Regions from separate parts of the Rhodococcus globerulus genome, predicted to be linked through region 4. Evidence: riboswitches for the same ligand, from Rfam matches in the RefSeq annotation. Region 4 holds a riboswitch; each other region holds the start of a gene.

Region 1 (5,212 bases), 930 kb from region 4:
GTGCAGACCGTCGCGGATCTGGACGTCCTTGATCTCGCACAGCCAGCCGTCCACGTGCAGGAGCATGTCGTCGAACACGTCTTCTTCGGGACGTTCGGCAAGTCCGAGGTCGTGGTCCATCTTGGCGGCCCGCATCAGGGTCCAGATCTGCTGGCGGATGGCCGGGAGCTTGGACGGGTCCAGCGCGGAGATGTTGGAGTGCTCGTCGAGTAGTTGTTCGAGGCGGGAAATGTCGCCGTAGCTTTCGGCGCGGGCCATCGGTGGGATCAGGTGATCGACGAGCGTCGCGTGCGCCCGACGCTTTGCCTGGGTTCCCTCACCCGGGTCGTTGACCAGGAACGGGTAGATAAGGGGCAGGTCACCGAGAGCGGCGTCGGTGCCGCAGTTGCTGGACATGCCGAGCGTCTTGCCTGGCAGCCATTCGAGGTTTCCGTGCTTGCCCAGGTGAACAACCGCGTCGGCACCAAATCCGCCGTTATCCGGGGTTGCAGCGATCCAGCGGTACGCGGCGAGGTAGTGGTGGCTCGGTGGCAGATCAGGATCGTGGTAGATCGCGACAGGCTTTTCACCGAATCCCCGCGGCGGCTGGACCATGAGCACGATGTTGTTGAATCGCAGTGCCGCAATGACGATTTCGCCGTCCGGGTCCTGCGAGCGATCGACGTACAGCTCGCCGGGCGCTTCGCCCCAGTGCTCCTCGACACCACTGCGCAGATCTTCAGGCAGGGTGGCGAACCACTCGCGGTATCGCGCCGCCGAAATGCGGATCGGGTTGCCCTCGAGATGCTCGGCCGTGAGCCAGTCGGGATCCTGCCCGCCTGCGGCGATCAACGCGTGAATCAGCGCGTCGCCATCCTTGGCGGCCAACCCGGGAACCGAGTCCGGTCCGTCGGTGGGTCCGAGATCGTAACCAGCGCTACGCATTTCGGTGAGCAGGTCGATTGCGCTGGCAGGTGTATCGAGGCCAACGGCATTGCCGATGCGAGCGTGCTTGGTGGGGTAGGCCGACAGCATCAAGGCAACACGGCGCTCCGGCGTCGGAATATGACGCAACTTGCCGTGACGCACCGCGATGCCGGCCACGCGGGCTGCGCGCTCCGGATCAGGCATGTACGTGGACAGTCCGTCGGAATCGATTTCCTTGAACGAGAACGGCACCGTGATGATGCGTCCGTCGAATTCGGGGACCGCAACCTGCGTCGCGACATCGAGCGGCGACAATCCGTCGTCGTTGGCATCCCAGGTGGCGCGGCTGCTGGTCAGGCACAGTCCCTGCAAGATCGGAACGTCCAATGCGGCGAGTGCTGCCACGTCCCACGCTTCGTCGTCGCCGCCCGCGGATGCGGTGGCCGGCTTGGTTCCGCCGGCCGCGAGAACCGTCACGACCATGGCGTCGGCCCGGCGAAGTGTGGTCAGCAATTCGGCTTCGGCGCTGCGCAGCGAGGCGCAGTAGATCGGGAGCGCGGTGCCGCCGGCATCGGCAATCGCGTCGCAGAGCGCCTGGACGTAGCGGGTATTCCCGGCGAGGTGCTGGGCGCGGTAGTAGAGAACCGCGATGACGGGACCACTGTTGTCGCTGATGTCGGGGGCAAATTCAGCGATTCCCCACGACGGCAGCCGCGTCGGGGCCTCGAAGCCGTGACCGGTGAGCAGCACTGTGTCGGACAGGAAGTGGTGCAGCTGCGCCAGGTTGTCTGCGCCGCCCTCGGCCAGGTAATTGTGCGCTTCAGCCGCAACGCCCGGGGAGACAGTCGAGCACTCCATGAGGTCGGCATCAGGCGCGTGTTCGCCGCCGAGCACCACGACGGGCAGGCCACTGGCCAGGACCATGTCCAGACCGTCTTCCCAGCTCCGACGGCTGCCGAGGATGCGCACGATCACAAGATCGACGCCGTCGAGCAAGCCGGGTAGATCCTCGGAAACCAGCAGCCTGGAGGGGTTTGCCCAGCGATACGAAACGCCGTCTCCGTTGTCCTGGCTTGCGCGAGCGCTCAGCAGATCGGTGTCGGACGTCGAGAGCAGAAGAATCACAGGTGAAACCTTCCTGGGGTTTCGCGCCCCGTGAAAAAGATCTTTCATGGACAGCAGTTGAGGGTCTGACTCGTGTTTACGAACGGAAACACTTCCGCTTGTACACACTCACAGTGGCGCGACCGCACCGGAATCTCACCGGTTTCCTCACCTGCTGTCACTGGTTGACCGTGATGCTACCGGTCGCGGGTCCGTGCTCTGCACGGTCGTACCCTTGAACCATGTCCACAGACCGTTCTCAGCCAGACGCGTGCCCTGGAGCGCTGCAGGTCCACCAGGCCGCAGACGGCCCGTTGGCGCGCGTGCGCCTACCCGGCGGCGCTTTGGCTCCACACCAATTGCAAACGCTGGCCGAGGCTGCCCGCGACGTGGGCAACGGTCAGATGGAACTCACCTCACGTGGGAATATTCAGCTCCGAGCCGTCAAGGACCCCCGCGTATTCGCCGACCGGATCGCGTCCGCTGGTTTGCTCCCCTCGGCAACGCATGAGCGGGTTCGCAACATTCTGGCGTCGCCGCTGTCCGGCCGAATCGGGGGTGTCGCCGATGTGCGTGAGCTGGTTCGCACTCTTGACGCGGCGGTGCAGTCGGACCCCGCGTTGGCGCAGCTACCAGGACGAACACTGTTCACACTCGACGACGGCCGCGGCGACATCAGCGGTCTGCACGGCGATTTCGGACTGCACGCCCACAGCGAATCCGAGCACTCACTCGTCCTCGCGGGGCATCGCACGAACCACCTTGTCCATGTCGACGACGCTGTGCCGTTGCTCCTCGAGGCCGCGCACGCGTTCCTGAATCTTCGGGACAAGCACTGGCGACTGGCCGAAGTGCCAGACGGAATCGCTCGAACGATCGATCATCTGGGCCTTTCAGCGGAATTTGCCGGTGCCGTCGACCTCGCCCCGGATGCGGGGCCGTCGATCGGATGGCTCGAACAACGCGACGGAACCGTCGCATTAGGCGGCGGACTCCGCTTCGGACTCCTGGATGCACGACTCGCCGAATTCCTCGCCGCCATCGAAAAACCCGTGGTCGTGACGCCGTGGCGCTCGATCATGATCTTCGATCTCGACGAAGGCGCAGCCGAGCAGGTGGTGCGAGTTCTCGCTCCGATGGGCTTGATCTTCGACGAGAATTCGCCGTGGCTCGACGTCACAGCCTGCACCGGAAGCCCTGGATGCGAGAAGTCGCTCGCCGATGTCCGGGCGGACGCCATCGAAGCCGTCGAGCAGGGCTCACTACCGATCGAAGGCCGGCAGCACTGGGCGGGCTGTGACCGTTCCTGCGGGCGCCCCCGCGCGAAAGTAGCCGACGTGATTGCGACGACCGACGGTTACCGGGTGAATCAGACCGATCAGTGATACCTCTATCCTGTGCCCCATGATCGAGTACATCCGTGACGGCGCAGAAATTTATCGCCAGTCCTTTGCCACAATTCGGGCCGAAGCCGACCTGAGCCGTTTTCCGGCGGATGTCTCGCAAGCTGTTGTGCGGATGATCCATGCGAGTGGTCAGGTCGACCTGGTCGACGACATCGCGTTCACACCCAACGTCGTCACCGTCGCGAGGGCTGCCCTGCGAGCGGGTGCGCCGATCTTCTGTGATGCGAACATGGTCGCCGCCGGCATTACCCGTAAGCGTCTGCCCGCCGACAACGACGTGATCTGCACACTGCGCGATCCGCAGGTTCCCTTGCTGGCGAACACAATCGACAACACACGCTCTGCGGCGGCTATCGAACTGTGGGGCCCGAAACTCGAAGGCGCCGTGGTCGCGATCGGCAATGCGCCGACCGCGCTGTTCCATCTCCTCAACCTGATCGAGGCGGGCGGACCGCGGCCTGCTGCTATCGTCGGCGGACCCGTGGGATTCATCGGATCCGCAGAATCCAAAGAAGCGCTGATCGGACACCCCAGCGGCATAGACCATTTGATACTGAGAGGCCGACGCGGCGGCAGTGCCGTCACCGCGGCTGTCGTCAATGCGATTGCGAGCGAACAAGAATGAGCGAAGGCAAGTTGTGGGGAGTCGGCATCGGACCCGGCGATCCGGAGTTGGTGACCGTCAAAGCTGCCCGAGTGATCGGCGAGGCCGACGTCATCGCATTCCATTCCGCGCGGCACGGTAAGAGCATTTCCCGCGGGGTTGCTGCTCCGTACATGCGCGAGGGCCAGATCGAGGAACACCTCGTGTATCCCGTCACGACCGAAACCATCGACCATCCGGGTGGGTACCAGGGTGCGATGGACGAATTCTACGAAGCCGCAGCCGAAAGGTTGGCCGTCCACTTGACCGCCGGACGCACTGTGGCACTACTCGCCGCGGGCGACCCGCTGTTCTACAGCTCGTACATGCACATGCACAAACGCCTGGCGGATCGTTTCGAGGCCGAGGTCATCCCCGGTGTCACCTCCGTCAGTGCCGCGTCGGCCGCACTCGGAAAACCCCTGGTAGAAGGTGACGAAATCCTCACCATCCTGCCCGGGACCTTGCCGCAAGCGGAGCTCACGCGACGCTTGAAGGAAACAGACGCCGCAGCGATCCTCAAGTTGGGCCGCACCTTCCCACCGGTTCTGCGCTCACTCGAGGACGCCGGCCGACTCGGCGAAGCGCACTATGTCGAGCGAGCCAGCACACCTCGCCAGCGCGTCGACGCTGCCGCCGACGTCGATCCAGCGGGCGTGCCGTACTTCTCCATCGCCATAGTTCCCAGCCCGTCGAACAATGCAGCGACGCGCGAAAACACCGCAGGTGAAGTGGTTGTCGTCGGCCTCGGACCCGGCGACACCGCATGGACCACACCTGAAGTGGCGCATGAACTTTCACTGGCCACAGACCTTGTGGGATACGGCCCGTACGTCGACCGCGTGCCAACCCGCCCCGGACAGCGCCGCCATTCCAGCGACAATCGCGTCGAATCGGAGCGGGCAGCGATGGCCCTCGACCTCGCCAAGAACGGCGCCCGCGTGGCCGTCGTCTCGTCCGGCGATCCCGGTGTATTTGCCATGGCTGCAGCGGTACTCGAGGTGGCAGCCGAAGATCAGTGGAGCGGCGTTCCCGTCCGAATCCTGCCCGGCATGACAGCGGCAAATGCCGTGGCCAGTCGCGTCGGAGCCCCCCTGGGTCATGATTACGCCGTGCTCTCCCTCTCGGATCGGCTCAAGCCCTGGGAAGTGGT
Region 2 (5,212 bases), 1.8 Mb from region 4:
CCGCGCTGCCGCCCGGCTTGCGCTGGAGTCGGTCCAGCCACAGCGGAACGATGAGCCCACCGGTCGAATGCGCCATCAGGAGCAGTTCGCTGCCGTCGGTTTCGGAGTTCACGATGCGCAGGGCCTCGTTGAGTTCGGCGTCGTACAGTGCGAGATCCGACACATAGTGAGCGGTGTGGCCCGGTTTCAGTGAACGCCCGCACTTGCGCAGATCCAGTGCAAAGAAGGCGTAGCCCTGCTCGGCAAAGTGCTCCGCCAGATGTTTCTGGAAGAAGTAATCGGTGAACCCGTGTACGTACAGAACTGCACGGTTCGCCCGAACTGCCTCGCCAGGCGGCTGATAGCGGACGAGTGTCGCGTCGACCTCACCCTCACCGTCCGGATCGGTTCCGAGAGGAATGGTCAGCTGCTGATATCCGTCTCCGAGGACGTCTGGAACCCATGTAGTCACAGATCACAATCTAATCGTCGTTTCCCGGCGGCGTTGTAGAGCACAATTGGGGGTGGTAAACGGCGCACTTACGCCCAGGTAACCTATTCGGCGTAACACAGCAGGCGGATGCGCGCACGGCTAATGACAAGGAAGTCGATTCTCCAGTGTCGAATCAGAACGCGGTAGAGACGAAGACGGATGTAGTGCTCGTAGGTGCGGGCATCATGAGTGCCACGCTTGGTGCATTGTTGCGCCAGCTGCAGCCGGACTGGTCGATCTCGACCTTCGAGAGGCTCGACGCCGTCGCAGCCGAGAGCAGCGACCCGTGGAACAACGCGGGAACCGGTCACTCCGCGCTCTGTGAGCTCAACTACACCCCCGAGAACTCGGACGGCACGGTCGACATCAAGAAGGCCGTCAACGTCAACGAGCAGTTCCAGGTGTCCCGGCAGTTCTGGGCACACGCTGTCGAGCAGGGCGTGTTGACGCAGCCCAAGGAATTCATCAACCCCATCGCGCACGTGAGCTTCGTTCACGGCGAGGCAAACGCCAAGTACCTGCGTGCCCGCTACGACGCACTTGTCGGCCACCCGCTCTTCCGTGGCATGGAGTACATCGACGATCCGGCCGAGTTCACCAAGCGCCTGCCGCTGATGGCAAAGGGCCGCGACTTCTCGGATCCCATCGCCCTCAACTGGAGCCAGGACGGCACCGACGTCGACTTCGGAGCGCTCACCAAGCAGCTCGTCGGCTACATCGGCAAGACCGGCGGCAACATGTACTTCGGTCACGAGGTCACCAACCTCACCCAGAACTCCGACAAGACGTGGACCGTCAAGGTCACCAACCGTCGCACCGGTGAAAAGCGCGTCGTGCGTTCACGATTCGTGTTCGTCGGAGCCGGTGGCGGCGCTCTGCACCTGCTGCAGAAGTCGGGCATCAAGGAAGCCAAGGGCTTCGGCGGTTTCCCCGTCAGCGGCGCGTTCCTGCGATGCACCAACCCTGAGCTGATCGACCAGCACAGCGCCAAGGTCTACGGCAAAGCTGCCGTCGGCGCTCCGCCCATGTCGGTTCCGCACCTCGACACGCGTGTCATCGGCAACAAGCCAGGCCTGCTGTTCGGACCGTACGCCGGCTGGTCGCCCAAGTTCCTCAAGCAGGGTCGCTTCACGGACTTGCCCGGTTCGGTCAAGCCCAACAACATCCTCTCGATGCTCGGCGTCGGCGTCAGCGAACTCGGTCTGGTCAAGTACCTGGTCAGTGAGCTCACCAAGAGCGAAACCGGACGCATCTGGGATCTGCGTGAATTTGCGCCCAAGGCGGAGACCAAGGACTGGGAGCTCATCACCGCAGGCCAGCGTGTCCAGGTGATTCGCCGGGCCAAGGGCAAGGGCGGCGTCCTCGAATTCGGTACCGCCGTGGTGGCTGCCGAAGACGGAAGCATTGCCGGACTGCTCGGTGCGTCACCAGGCGCGTCGACGGCTGTTCCCGCGATGCTCGACGTGCTCGAGCGCTGCTTCCCGACCGAATTCCAGGGCTGGAAGGGCAAGCTGCGCGAGATGGTTCCGTCCATCGGCGTCAAGCTCACCGACAACGAAGGACTTTTCAACCAGGTCTGGGATTGGTCCTCGAAGGTGCTCGAGCTCGATTCCTCGGCGTCAACCGATTCTCTTCCGGTCGCGGAGACCGCTGCAACTGTGTGATAGTCGCAACCATGACGGCAACAGCAGCATTGAAGCGTTCATGGGCACTCGACCTCGACAACAAGACTTTCTACGAGTTGTTGAAGCTTCGGGTAGAAGTATTTGTCGTCGAGCAGGCCTGCCCGTACCCCGAGTTGGACGGGCGGGACCTGCTGACGGAAACCCGCCATTTCTGGCTGGAGCAGGACGGCGAGGTGGTGTGCACTCTGCGCCTCCTCGAAGAGCACGACGACGGCACGAAGAGCTTCCGAATCGGTCGACTCTGCACGTCACGTGAAGCACGCGGACAGGGCCATACGACGCGATTGCTGCAAGCTGCGCTGGCCGAAGTGGGCGAAGCGCCGTGCCGCATCAACGCTCAGACCTATCTGGTCGACATGTACAGCAAGCACGGCTTCAAAGCTGACGGCGAAGAATTTATCGAGGACGGTATTCCGCACACCCCGATGCGCCGCGGTGGCGGCGAGGCGTTTGTGCTTGCCAGCTGAAACGCAGTCATACACCCGACCCAGTCGGCTCACGCAATTGTGGGCCGACTAGGGTTTTTTCGATACCGAATGCTCGCGGGGAAGTCCTGTTCGATTCAGGTGCGGTCCCGCCACTGTAAAGATCTCACGAGATCTCAGCCAGATTGCCGCGACGTTCGGATGAAGCCAAGTTCTCGGCGAGGAAACCGAGAGGTGGAGGGATGTCGACGTGCGTGTAGAAGACGATCAGGCAGCGGTGGCGGGTTTCCCGTTCAGCGCGGTAGTAGGCCAGGACCAACTGCGATTGGCGTTGATCCTGTGCGCCGTACACCCCGGAATCGGTGGCGTGCTGGTTCGCGGTGAAAAGGGCACGGCAAAATCCACCGTCGTTCGAGCCTTGACGGCTTTGCTACCGGCTGTCGACGACGCCGGTGTGACGCGTCCGGCCAGGCTGGTCGAACTGCCCGTCGGGGCGACGGAGGACCGCGTGATCGGCTCGATCGACCTCGAGAAGGTATTACGCGACGGTGAGCGCGCCTTCCAGCCCGGACTCCTGGCCGCGGCGCATCAGGGGGTTCTGTACGTCGACGAAGTGAATCTCCTGCACGACCACCTGGTGGACGTTCTTCTCGACGCGGCCGCGATGGGCCGAGTGCATGTCGAGCGGGACGGAATTTCGCACTCCCACGCCGCGAAGTTCGTCCTCGTCGGAACAATGAATCCCGAAGAGGGAGAACTGCGTCCACAGCTGCTGGATCGTTTTGGTCTGGCGGTCGACGTGTCGGCGTCTCGCGACGTGGATGTGCGGATGGAGGTAGTGCGACGACGCCTCGACTACGAGCGCGATCCACAGGCGTTTGCCCGCAGGTATGCGCCGGCCGATCAGGAACTCGCCGCCGAAATCCTTTCTGCGCGTGACAAACTGGATGGCGTGGAGCTGAGCAACCGCGAACTTCGGCGCATCGCGTCGCTGTGCGCGTCGTTCGACGTGGACGGTATGCGCGCCGATCTTGTTCTCGCCCGTACTGCCACCGCTCATGCTGCCTGGCGTGGCGGCAGCGAGGTCGCCGAGGAAGACGTACGAGTCGCAGCGGAACTGACACTGCCGCACCGCCGCCGTCGCGATCCCTTCGACGAGCCGGGCCTCGATCAGCAGCAACTCGACGACGCGATGGATCGTGCAGACGAGGATGCTCGGGCCGGCGAGCCTGAACCACCCGAGAATCCTGAAGGCGGCGAACCTGACGGCGATGAACCCGATGACGGGGGCCCTGATGATGACGGCCCCGACGATGATGGGCCGCAAGACGATCCGGACGGTCCGGGCGGGGGAGTTCGCGCCACCGATCGACCGTCTGCGCCGCCGAGCAGTGCGTTCAAGGCCAAACTTCTCGAAGTTCCTGGTGTCGGTGAGGGTGCGCCAGGCCGGCGTTCGCGCTCCACGTCGTCGCGTGGACGCGTCGTGCGGTCCACCACCGACCGCGGGCACGGTCTGCACCTGACGAGCACGGTGTTTGCCGCTGCGGAATCGCAGATTGCGCGGGGCCGGACGGAGGGCCGTCTGCGGTTGGCGCCGGCCGACCTGCGAGGCGCGATTCGTGAAGGGCGCGAGGGCAATCTGATCGTGTTCGTGGTGGACGCGTCGGGGTCGATGGCGGCGCGCGACCGGCTCTCCGCTGTGACGGGCGCCGTTGTCTCGCTCCTGCGCGACGCTTACCAGCGCCGCGACAAGGTGGCCGTTATCACCGTCCGGGGCCGCGAAGCCGAACTGGTTCTGCCGCCGACGTCGTCCGTGGACATCGCTGTTCGCCGGTTGCAGTCCATGCGAACAGGTGGCAAATCACCACTCGCAGAAGGCTTCTTGCGTGCCCGTGAGGTGATTCTGCGTGAGCGGCTCAGGGATCCGCAGCGCCGCGCGCTCATGGTTGCGCTGACAGACGGGCGTGCCACCGGCGGCAAGGACGCGCTGCACCGCGCTCGCGTTGCCGCGCACTTACTGGCCGATGCATCGGTCGCTTCGATCGTCGTGGACTGCGAAACCGGGCTCGTCCGTTTGGGGTTGGCCGCCGAATTGGCCCGAGAACTACGAGGTGGATGCGTCCGCCTTGCCGAATTGTCAGCTCAGCAGGTCGCGGGTGTCGTCCGCGCCGCCGCCTAACGTTTTCATTTCAGGAGATCACCATGCCTAAAGGCGTTCCCGACACTGTCCCCGACGACGGATTGACCACACGTCAGCGTCGCAACGCGCCGGTGCTTGCCGTCCACACCGGACCGGGAAAGGGCAAGTCCACCGCAGCATTCGGGATGGCGCTGCGTGCCTGGAACCAGGGATTCGACATCGGCGTCTTCCAGTTCGTGAAGAGCGCAAAGTGGAAAGTCGGCGAGGAAGCCGCCTTCCGCGCACTCGGAAACCTGCACGACGAGAGTGGCGTCGGCGGTCCGGTGCAGTGGCACAAGATGGGTGAGGGCTGGTCGTGGACTCGTAAAGCGGGTAGCGAGGAAGACCATGCGGCAGCAGCTGCGGAGGGATGGCAGGAGATCGCCCGTCGCCTCGCCGACGAAACGCACCGTTTCTACGTCCTCGACGAGTTCACCTATCCGCTCAAATG
Region 3 (5,212 bases), 3.1 Mb from region 4:
CACGGGGCAGACCCGGACCGCATCACCTGGGCCGAACAGAAGGAGATCGAGGACCGCGAACTCGGCTACACCACACAGCCTTACGTCGTGATCGTCGGCGGCGGCCAGGGCGGAATCGCGCTCGGAGCGCGCATGCGTCAGCTCGGAGTTCCGGCCATCGTGATCGACAGCCACGAGCGGCCGGGGGATCAGTGGCGCGGACGCTACAAGTCCCTGTGCCTGCACGATCCGGTTTGGTACGACCACCTGCCCTACATGCCGTTCCCCGACAACTGGCCGGTGTTCGCGCCCAAGGACAAGATCGGCGACTGGCTCGAGATGTACACCAAGGTCATGGAGGTTCCGTACTGGAGTTCCACGACCTGCACGTCGGCGTCATTCGACGAGAAGGCCCAGGAATGGACCGTCGAGGTCAACCGCAACGGCGAGAAGCTGACGTTGCGTCCCAAGCAGTTGGTGATGGCGACCGGTATGTCCGGCAAGGCCAATGTTCCGACCTTCCCCGGGCAGGACAAGTTCCTGGGCGATCAGCACCACTCGAGCAAGCACCCCGGCCCGGATCAGTACGTGGGCAAGAAGGTTGTGGTCATCGGGGCGAACAACTCCTCGCACGACATCTGCGGCGCTCTGTGGGAGAACGGCATCGACGTGACGATGGTGCAGCGCAGTTCGACGCACATCGTGAAGTCGGATTCGCTGATGGATCTGGGCTTGGGTGATCTGTATTCGGAACGCGCACTCGCCGCCGGTATGACGACACACAAGGCCGACCTCACGTTCGGTTCGCTGCCGTACCGGATCATGCACGAGTTCCAGATCCCGGTGTACGACGCAATCCGTGAGCGCGACAAGGACTTCTACGATCGCCTCGAAAAGGCCGGCTTCGAGCACGACTGGGGCGACGACGGTTCTGGCCTGTTCATGAAGTACCTACGACGCGGCTCGGGTTACTACATCGACGTCGGCGCTGCCGAACTGGTCGCGAACGGGGACATCAAGCTCGCGCACGGCAACATTTGTGAGCTGACCGAGAACAGCGTGATTCTCGAAGACGGAACGGAACTACCGGCCGACGTGGTGGTCTACGCAACCGGCTACGGCTCGATGAACGGCTGGGTGGCCGATCTGATCGGTCAGGACACTGCCGACAAGGTGGGCAAGGTCTGGGGCCTGGGGTCGAACACCACCAAGGATCCAGGACCGTGGGAGGGCGAGCAGCGCAACATGTGGAAGCCGACGCAGCAGGAAGCGCTGTGGTTTCACGGCGGCAATCTGCATCAGTCTCGCCACTACTCGCTGTATCTGGCGCTGCAGTTGAAGGCGCGCTACGAGGGCATTCCGACGCCGGTGTACGGGCTGCAGGAAGTGCATCATCTGAGCTGAAAACAAACTGCTGTGCGCCTTTGTTAACCGCCCGTGGTTAACAAAGGCGCACAGCAGGGTCAGCGCAGGGCGAACTTTTTCGCGACATCGGCATCCTTGGTCGCGCGCTCGGTGAGGAAGGCAAATGCCAATCCGAGTGCAAGCCACAAGGTTGCCTGTGTAGCGAGGGACGAGAGGCGGAACTCCCACAGCAGAGTTGCCGGGAAGTCGTCGCCCACCTCGTTGATCGTGGGCAGCGAGAGGTAACCGATTGCCACGATGACAAGGAACGCAGCCACCGGAGCGGCGACGCGCACACTGAGGAACTCGTGGGCGGATACAGCTTTTGCCGCCGCGGCGGCCGCGGTGACGGCCAGCAGTCCGAGGATCACGGTCGCGAGCCACAGCCAGGTTCGCTGGTTGATCGTGTCGGGATCGCCGACGGCTGGTGGGTTGGCCGGGTACTTGAAGAAGGGCACCGCCTCGATGGCGAGCCAGCCTCCCAGTGCGATGGCCATCACCAACAACGGTCCGGACATGGTGGTGATCCGCCGCGCGTAGTTGGCGACTACGGCGAAGATGGCACCGAGGGCCAAGCCCGCGAGCGACGTTGCGAGGAAGAGTCCAGCGCGTTGACCGTCACGACTGACGAGTGGAGCTTCTTCGTCGCCGTGCGAGTGTCCGGCAGTTTCGCCGGCGGCACTGTTGGCTTCTTCGATCGCGATGGCAGCGTTGACGTGCGGTTCACCCAGCACAAATGCAACTCCGCCGGCAAGGATGCCTGCGATCAAACCAGCCAACAAGCCACGAATCAGAAGCTTCGTGAAATTGTCGACTAGTGGCACGGGAGGCCCATCAAGTGGCGTCCGTCGTGCATCAGCTCATGCATGTACATGCCTGTGCGTGAGATTGCGCCCTGGTCGAATCCGACCAGGTAGAGAGCCAGCATCGCGAACAGCACAACAGCTGCGGCGAGGAAGGCAAGACGAGTCGAATCGATCGACGAGTCGGGAGAGTAGGCGAGTGCCATCGAAGCCTCCTGGGATTTTCGCGTCCCCTAGGTCAAATGCGATGGCCGGAGTGTCTGGCTGTCGAGGTGGTTTCACCTCGAATTACAGTGGCGCGACCGCTCCGGGCTTTCACCGGATTCCTGTCGACCATCGCGTGTACAGAGCGCACTTTAGCAGTGAACACACGAAAATCGTGAAGGATTTTGTTCGCTAGGCGACCAAAACCCTTCACGATCACGGATCAACTCTTGGCGGGGACGTCCAGAACGACCTCGAACTCGAGCAGCGACGCTCCCGAGGCGACGGGCTTGGCGCGCTCACCCGAGTGCGCTGCGCGGGCCGGGCCGTCACGCCAGTCGGCGAACGCCTCTTCGTTTTCCCACTGCGTGACCACGAAGTAGCGGTTCTCTCCGGCGGTGGGGCGCAGGAGCTGGAATCCGAGGAATCCGGGAGAGTTCTCCACGGCATGAGCGCGTGCTGCGAAGCGCTTTTCCAGTTCGGGGCCCGCGCCCTCGGGGATTTCGATTGCATTGATCTTCACGACTGCCATGTAAGCGACATTACCGCGCGGCTCCACCGCGTACGGTGACATTCGTGTTGCATGACGAAGGTGGTACCGGCCAGCCGATTCTGTTGTTGCACGGCCTCATGGGTAGTGCCCGGACGTGGCGCCGCCATGTGCCCTGGATTCGCGAGTTCGGCCACGTCTACACGTTCGACGCGGCCGGTCACGGACGGCCGGCGCCCGCAGAATTGACGACCGAGGCCTTTGTCGAAGACCTTGCGTCGGCCGTCACGATCATCGACGAGCCGATGATCGTGATCGGGCACTCGATGGGTGCCCTGCACGCGTGGTGTTTTGCCGCCGCACATCCGGACCGAGTGCGTGCGTTGGTTCTCGAGGACATGGCACCGGATTTCCGCGGGCGCACTGCGGAGGACTGGGCTCAGATGGTGTCGTCGTGGCCGCAGCCGTTTGCCACCGATGACGCGGTGAAGGAATTCTTCGGTCCGGTTGCGGGACAATACTTTCTGGATTCGTTCGACCGCCGCGACGACGGGTGGTACCTGCACGGTGACGTGTCGACCTTCCGCGATATCTCGGAAGAATGGGGCACGCGACATTTCTGGGATCAGTGGAGTGCAATCGAGGTGCCCACCCTTCTCGTCGAGGGTGAGTTCACGATTACCCCGCAAGGCCAGATGCGCGAGATGGCAGAGCGTCCGGGGACTCGGTATGTGCGCATTGCCGACGCCGGTCACCTTGTCCACGATGATCAACCAGACCGGTACCGCGACGAAGTGACGGCGTTCCTGGTTGATCAGAGCTGACTTCGGATCGACGCTCCCGCTTCTTCGAGTTCGACGGCTCGCCTCGCCAGGAGCCCGGCTGCGAACTTGGCTTTGTCTCCGCTGTGTCGCGGCACGACGTGCAGATGGGAGTGAAAGACGGTCTGACCGGCAGCACGACCGTCGTTGACCAGGATGTTGACGCCGTCTGCGGCGATGTCGCAGCTCCGCAGCGCGCCGGCGATGAGTGTGCCTACCCGGAACATCTCTGCGCCCTCGTGGTTTTCGAGTCCGTCGAGGTTGGTGGCGTGGCGTTTGGGCACAACAAGGGTGTGTCCGCGACTGACCGGGCGGGCGTCGAGAAAAGCGAGCACGGTTTCGGTTTCGAAAACACGAATTGCGGGCTCGTCTGCCGAGATGATGTTGCAGAAGACGCAGGTATGGCTCATGACTACAGAATGTATCCCGTCGGTGGATCAGAGCAGACGTAGCTCCCGTCCGCGTGCGAGTGCTTCGCGTCGATTGTGGACTTGAAGCTTTCGGTACAGCGTGCGCACCTGCGTCTTGACCGTGTTGACGGAGATGAAGAGTGCGTTTGCCATCTCCGTCAAACTGGCGTCGGACGCGATCAGATCAAGAACCTGTCTTTCTCGCTCGGTCAAGGTGACCAGGTTCAGTTCGTGTGGAAATGTTTCTCCTGGAGCAAGTTTCAGGAATTTGGCAAGTGCGCTCGATCCGGTACCCGCTATGGATTCAAGGTGATCGACGTCGTGTCGAGATATGGTCGAGAACGATCGGAGATTGCCGGTTTGGTCTGCGATGCTGCAGGCATTCGACCAGGCTTCGGCGGCGCGTCGCGGCTCGCCACCTCGCGAATGCGCGACGGCTTGAATCAGGAGTGCCTCGATTTGTGGGCGTGGGTACGACTCTCGCGCCCAATCGAATTGGTGGCACAGCGCGATTGCAGATTCATTCTGACCGGCCCGCTGATACAGGCGCGCGACGGAAACCAGTGTCCAGGGGTTGGCGGCCGGCTCGGCAATGTCCGACGACAGTGCCATTGCCAAGTTTCCGTCCCCGAGCGCGAGGGCGAGATCGATTTTGGTGGAGCGCAACAACGGTAGCGCAAACGAATCGGGTTTCAGCTTTGTGGGGTTGTCGGAAATTGCCCTGCGCAGCAACGTGATAGCTGCGGCTTCTTCACGGCAGGCGAGTGCGTACTGGCAGTGCGTGTAGAGGACAAATGCCCACAGTTCCTCGTTGTTGTCGGGCTCTCCCAGGGTTGCGACGGCCTCACGTGCATCCTGGAGGTCGAGAGTGCACAGTGCAGTCAACGCACGGGCTACCAGTCCTGGCGTTCGTACCATCGAGTGGAGCCATCCATATGTGTTCGGATGTTTGCGCTCGAGCCGTGACCATCCCTGTGACAGAGTGGGTTCCCCGACAATCGCCCAATTCATGGCTACACCTCCCGCCGCATTGCGGGCGATGAAGTCGATGCCTTGTGATTCACCGCCCCAGTACGCCATGCGCATCTCGGTGGTGGATTC
Region 4 (5,212 bases):
GCGTAGATCGCGCCTATCTCGTCATTCACGCCAGCCCCACAATCTCCATCCGCGGACGCACCCCGTGCTCCACGCGGGCCTTGATCCCGAATACCTCGGCCAGCAACGATTCTTCCAGCACCGCAGCGGTGGGCCCACACGCCCGCAAGTTTCCCGCCTCGAGCACCGCCAGTCGATCGCAATATTCGACGGCCAGGCGAAGATCATGCATCGTGACCACGACGGCCAACCCCTGCGACGCCAACTCCGTGAGCAGCTCCATCACGATCAGCTGATGCCGCAGGTCCAGATGATTGGTCGGCTCGTCCAACAACAGGATCTTCGGTTGCTGCGCCAGCGCCCGGGCAATGGATACGCGCTGACGCTCACCACCGGAGAGCGTCGCGACGTCCCTACCGGCCAGTGCCTCGAGACCGACCTGTTCAATGCACCGATCCACGATGTTGCCGTCTCGCTCCGTCGTGCGATCCAGCCAATTTCGGTGCGGCGTGCGTCCGAGAGCAACGGATTCACGCACCGAAAGCCCACCGGACACCGCCGGTTCCTGAACACTGGCCGAGACGGTTCGGGCAATCTCCCTGCGCGACAATGCCGTCGCGTCCACCCGATCGATCAGCACCGCACCACCGCTGGGAGTCAGCGCGTTGTAACAGCAACGCAGCGCAGTCGTCTTGCCACTGCCATTCGGGCCGACCAAGCCGAGAATCTCACCTGCGGAAGCCTGGAAACCTATGCCGTGCAACACCTCACGATTTCCGAGCCGGGCCCGCGTGTCGACGAGTTCGAGAATCACTGCTCCAACCTCCTGTACTGCCGGTAGAGCATCCAGACGAATATCGGCGCTCCCACCAAGGCAGTGATCACACCCACCGGGAGCTCTGTCGATTCCGACACCGAGCGTGCCACCGTGTCAGCAGCCACCATCGCCACTGCGCCCAGCAATGCGGCGGCGGGAAGCAGACGGATTGCTCTGGTACCCACCACAAATCCCGCAAGGTGCGGAATCAGCAATCCGATGAAACCGATGCCGCCTGCGACGCTCACCGCAGCGCCGGCCAGGACGGACACCGCAAGCAGTGACAACACGCGGAAGCGTCGCACGTTCATACCCAAGGCTGCGGCGCCGTCGTCGCCGGTCTGCAGGACGTCCATCCAACGCGCGCTGAGCAGCAACGCAACTCCGACGACAACAAGCGCGACGGTCGGGAAGATCAGCGTCGACCATCTCGAATCGCCGAATCCGCCTGCTATCCAGTGCATCACGGACGTCACGTGCCGATCGTCGGCCAGAACCAGAATGCAGAACGTGATGAGCGCCGAGAAGATCTGGGCCAGAGCAACTCCCACCAGGATGATCGCCGTGGGCTGAGGGTATCTGCCACCGATCACCAGGGCGAGGAACAGCGGGATCATCGCGCCGACAAAGGCCGCGACGGGAATCGTGAAAACGCCCAGGACACCGACACCGATACCCAGCACGGAAACCAGCACCACCATGAAACCCGCGCCGGACGACACACCGAGAAGGTACGGATCGGCCAACGGATTGCGGGTGACCGCCTGTGCCACCGCACCTGAGAGCGCCAACGACGCACCCACCACGGCAGCGGTGAGGGCGCGCGGCAGGCGGGAGTCGATCACTATCGACTCCCGCGCCGCCGTCCACCAGGTCTCGAAAGTCCCTGGCGCCAAGCGTGCTCCGACTATCGCCCACACGTCACCGACGGGAATGCGCACCGACCCGAACGACACCGCCAACCCCAGCATGGCTGCCAGGGCTACCAGCAGTCCGGCCAGCAGAGCGCCGTAACCGGAACGTGAAAGTGTCACTTCGCCGGGTCAGTGCCTGCAGTAGCAGCACCCGGATGGAAAGCGCTCGCAATGGTCTGTGCCGAGCGCACCAAACGGGAACTCTCGAAGAGATCGGCAAGAGGCACCACGACAAATCGGTTCTGCGCGACAGCCGGAGTGGTTGCCATCAACGGCTGGGACCGCAGGAAGTCGATCTTCTGATCCGCTGTCTTGTCTCCGTAGTCGATGACGACGATCGCCTGGGGCGCGCGCTCGGCAACAGCCTCCCAGCTTGCATCGATGTAGGGCTTGGCACCCTCGGAGAAGATGTTTGTCACGCCGGAGTACTCGGCAACCAGTTGCCCGACGCCGACGCCACCGATCGTGGTCGGAACATCCTCACCGCTGTCGTAGAAGAACGCGGATACCGGCGCGGCATCGCCGATCGACGCGCGGACTGCGTCAAGGCCAGAGCTGATCTGTTCGGCTACGGCGCGAGCGGAATCCTCGACACCCAAGACCCGGCCGAGTTGGGTGTAGTCGTTCTCGAGCAGTCCGATATCGGGGAAACCGGTGCCGCAGTATTCCGAGAAGAGGAAGGTATTGATCCCTTTCTCGGCAAACGCGTCGCGTGATCTTCCCTGCTTCTCGTTGAATGCGCTGGTCATTCCGCCGACAACGAAGTCGGGATCCACGTCCAGAATCTGCTCGGCGCTCGGGAAGGTATCGGACAGACTGGGGATCTTATTGAACTGTTCGGCGGTCTCCGCGGTGGGCGGGTTGTCGCTGTATGCCCGTCCGACAATGCGGTCACCCGCGCCGATCTCGATAAGTGCTTCGGTGACATGGCCGTTCAAGGACACAATTCTCTGCGGCGGCGAATCGAAGACCAGTTCACGGTCGCAATTGGTGATGCTGACCGGCTGAGCGAACGACTCCGTCGACGCAGAGTTTTCGGTTGCCTCACCTTTCGAACAACCGGCGGCCATCAACGCAGTCGCGATCAACACGACAACGGCGCGGGTGGGGGAAATCTTGAGTGACACGGGACCTCGCAAAAGGGCTCAGAGCCACGAATGAGAATCCTGGGAGAACACCCACCACGTATAGGGAATCCGCGGGCAGTGCTCTCGCTGGACTTCCGGTTCGTAGACCACGACGAATGGATGTCGCACACCACGCGGCGGGCATTCGGGCTCATTCGTTCTCGATGATTCGAGAACGAACCTACCGTTGCGGGTCAGCGCCGGAATTGGACCGGCTTCCCCCACACGCATGGCTTGCAAGTGCTTCCAGCAGTATGCCTGACACATCCGAACCGAATCGCAGGCGGCCTCGCCGCGTACATTCCGGACTCTCTCCAGAGCACGGTATTCCGCCACGGACCTCGAAAAAGGATTAGCATGCGGTACCACCGAAATTCGGAAACTCTGGACAGATCGGAATAGACGTGAAAAAGATTCTGAATTCCCTTTCCGAGGACGAATACGTGTTGATCCTCGAGACCAAAAAGGATCAGATTGCCGAACTCGACGAAGACGAACTGATCGCCCTGCACACGCGCATTCGTCGAGCCCGCAACAAGTACACAAAGTTGTACCGACGTGCGGGTTCGGCAAAAGTGGCCGAGAAGAAGGGACGCGGATCCGGTAAGTCGGCAAATGCGCGCAACGCCGGCAAAGCAGAAGTTTTCGAAGACGCGCTCAGCAGAGTGAGCCGCCGGCTGGCAGCGGTCTCGCGCCAGAGCGCCCGAGAGCTCAAGGACGAGCGGCTGGGTCGCGCTCGCAAGGACGCACCGTCCTTCAGCGACATCGACACGGGTAACGGAAAGGTCGCGTCCGCGGGCAAGGCTCGCGTCGACGAAACTCGTAGTTCTCCGGGCAAGAAGAAGTTCGAAGCGTCCAGTATCGCCGCCGGTGCACGGCGTCAGGCCAAGAAGGACAATCGCTGACTCCACGCACCAGGTATTAGCCGATGTTGCCGCTGAACGTGACTTACGTTCAGCGGCAACGGTGTGTCATGCCCAGAATCCCTCCCCGGATACAGAATCCCTCCCCCCGATACAGTCGGTACGGCCATGTCCGAAAATTTCACCGGAGTTGATCAATGACACGCTGGGCCCAAACCGTCGTTTCCCGAAAATGGTGGGTGCTCTCGCTCGCAGTTCTCATCGTGCTGATCAGTGGCGTGTGGGGTCTCGGAGTATTCGGAAAGCTCAGCCAAGGAGGGTTTGTCGACCCGGGTAGCGACTCCGCGAAGGTCGCAGCAATCGTCGAGGAAAACCTCGGACCGCAAACCGCGGACATCATTGCGATCTACACACCGACCGACGGCCGAAGTCTCGACGACATCGGCCCGGCGGTGACAGCCACCGTCGACGAATTCACGGCCAACGTCCCGACGGCCTCGGTGAAGTCGTATTGGACCGCCGACGCCGCGACCAAGGCAAATCTGGTCTCCAACGACGGAACGATGGGCGCGGTTGCCATCACCTTGGCACCGGATTCCGGAGTCACCTCCGCCACTTTTTCCGATCTGCTCCCCACGCTCGAAGTGGAAGGCGCGCAAGCACAATTCGCTGGAAACACGGTAGTCGGTGTCGCCTTCAACACCACGCTGGAGAAGGATCTTGTTGTCGCGGAGGCCATAGCCATCCCGATCACCCTCGTGTTGTTGGTCTTCATCTTCGGCGGTCTTGTCGCTGCAGCCGTACCGGTTTTTGTCGGAGTTCTGAGCGTGCTGAGCGCCTTGGCCGTACTGCGAGTTCTGACGTCGGTCACCGAGGTCAGTTCGTTCTCGATCAACGTGGCCTCACTGCTGGGGCTCGGCCTTGCCATCGACTACGGATTGTTTGTCGTCGGGCGATACCGCGAGGAACTGAACTCCGGTTCCGAACCGGGTGCCGCAGCCACCCGCACGGTCCTGACGGCCGGTCGTACCGTGATGTTCTCGGGGCTGCTGCTGATCTGCGCGTTCAGCGGCATGCTCGTGTTCCCCCAAGCTGTGATTCGTTCACTCGGGTTCGGCGCCATCGCCGCCGTGCTGAGCGCGGCAGTACTGTCGCTGACCGCGGTACCCGCCTTGCTTGCCATTCTGGGCCACCGCATCAACTCGTTGACGTGGCGCAAGGGCGCAGCCCAACGCGGAGAAGAACGTTCACGCAGGTTCTGGGGTCGCGTCGTCACGTGGGTGATGAAACGACCTGTTGCCGTATCGATCACGATTGTCACCCTGCTTCTCGTACTGGCGTCGCCGCTGCTGGGCGCGCGACTTGGCGAACTCTCGTACACCGCATTGCCCACCGACGACCCCGCTCGTACTGCAATGGACACGCTGGTCAACGAATTTCCCCAGACCGGGAACGGCGCAACACTGATCCTGCAGGCGGAGGGCGATACCGTACTCAACCCTGCCGAAGGCA

Evidence for each region. A riboswitch is a leader RNA that binds a small molecule or an ion and turns the genes downstream of it on or off. The one in region 4 is predicted to bind cobalamin.
Region 1: another riboswitch for cobalamin. It lies ahead of cobN (cobaltochelatase subunit CobN); the one in region 4 lies ahead of KYT97_RS08790 (ABC transporter substrate-binding protein).
Region 2: another riboswitch for cobalamin. It lies ahead of KYT97_RS00615 (VWA domain-containing protein); the one in region 4 lies ahead of KYT97_RS08790 (ABC transporter substrate-binding protein).
Region 3: another riboswitch for cobalamin. It lies ahead of KYT97_RS22740 (CbtB domain-containing protein); the one in region 4 lies ahead of KYT97_RS08790 (ABC transporter substrate-binding protein).

What each region holds. Positions count from the first base shown of each region.
Region 1 is NZ_CP079698.1:994,608-999,819, forward strand. It holds gene cobN (cobaltochelatase subunit CobN) at 1-2,031, opposite strand, end outside; cobalamin riboswitch at 2,071-2,201, opposite strand; gene cobG (precorrin-3B synthase) at 2,253-3,395, shown strand; gene KYT97_RS04435 (precorrin-8X methylmutase) at 3,415-4,041, shown strand; gene cobJ (precorrin-3B C(17)-methyltransferase) at 4,038-5,212, shown strand, end outside.
Region 2 is NZ_CP079698.1:143,679-148,890, forward strand. It holds gene KYT97_RS00600 (alpha/beta hydrolase) at 1-451, opposite strand, end outside; gene mqo (malate dehydrogenase (quinone)) at 598-2,136, shown strand; gene KYT97_RS00610 (GNAT family N-acetyltransferase) at 2,148-2,624, shown strand; adenosylcobalamin (AdoCbl) riboswitch at 2,677-2,823, shown strand; gene KYT97_RS00615 (VWA domain-containing protein) at 2,860-4,761, shown strand; gene cobO (cob(I)yrinic acid a,c-diamide adenosyltransferase) at 4,785-5,212, shown strand, end outside.
Region 3 is NZ_CP079698.1:4,989,746-4,994,957, forward strand. It holds gene KYT97_RS22730 (flavin-containing monooxygenase) at 1-1,383, shown strand, start outside; gene KYT97_RS22735 (CbtA family protein) at 1,443-2,207, opposite strand; gene KYT97_RS22740 (CbtB domain-containing protein) at 2,198-2,392, opposite strand; cobalamin riboswitch at 2,419-2,539, opposite strand; gene mhuD (mycobilin-forming heme oxygenase MhuD) at 2,614-2,922, opposite strand; gene KYT97_RS22750 (alpha/beta fold hydrolase) at 2,967-3,704, shown strand; gene KYT97_RS22755 (HIT family protein) at 3,695-4,111, opposite strand; gene KYT97_RS22760 (helix-turn-helix transcriptional regulator) at 4,139-5,212, opposite strand, start outside.
Region 4 is NZ_CP079698.1:1,920,818-1,926,029, forward strand. It holds gene KYT97_RS08775 ((2Fe-2S)-binding protein) at 1-29, opposite strand, end outside; gene KYT97_RS08780 (ABC transporter ATP-binding protein) at 26-793, opposite strand; gene KYT97_RS08785 (FecCD family ABC transporter permease) at 790-1,830, opposite strand; gene KYT97_RS08790 (ABC transporter substrate-binding protein) at 1,827-2,780, opposite strand; cobalamin riboswitch at 2,956-3,083, opposite strand; gene KYT97_RS08795 (hypothetical protein) at 3,242-3,742, shown strand; gene KYT97_RS08800 (MMPL family transporter) at 3,898-5,212, shown strand, end outside.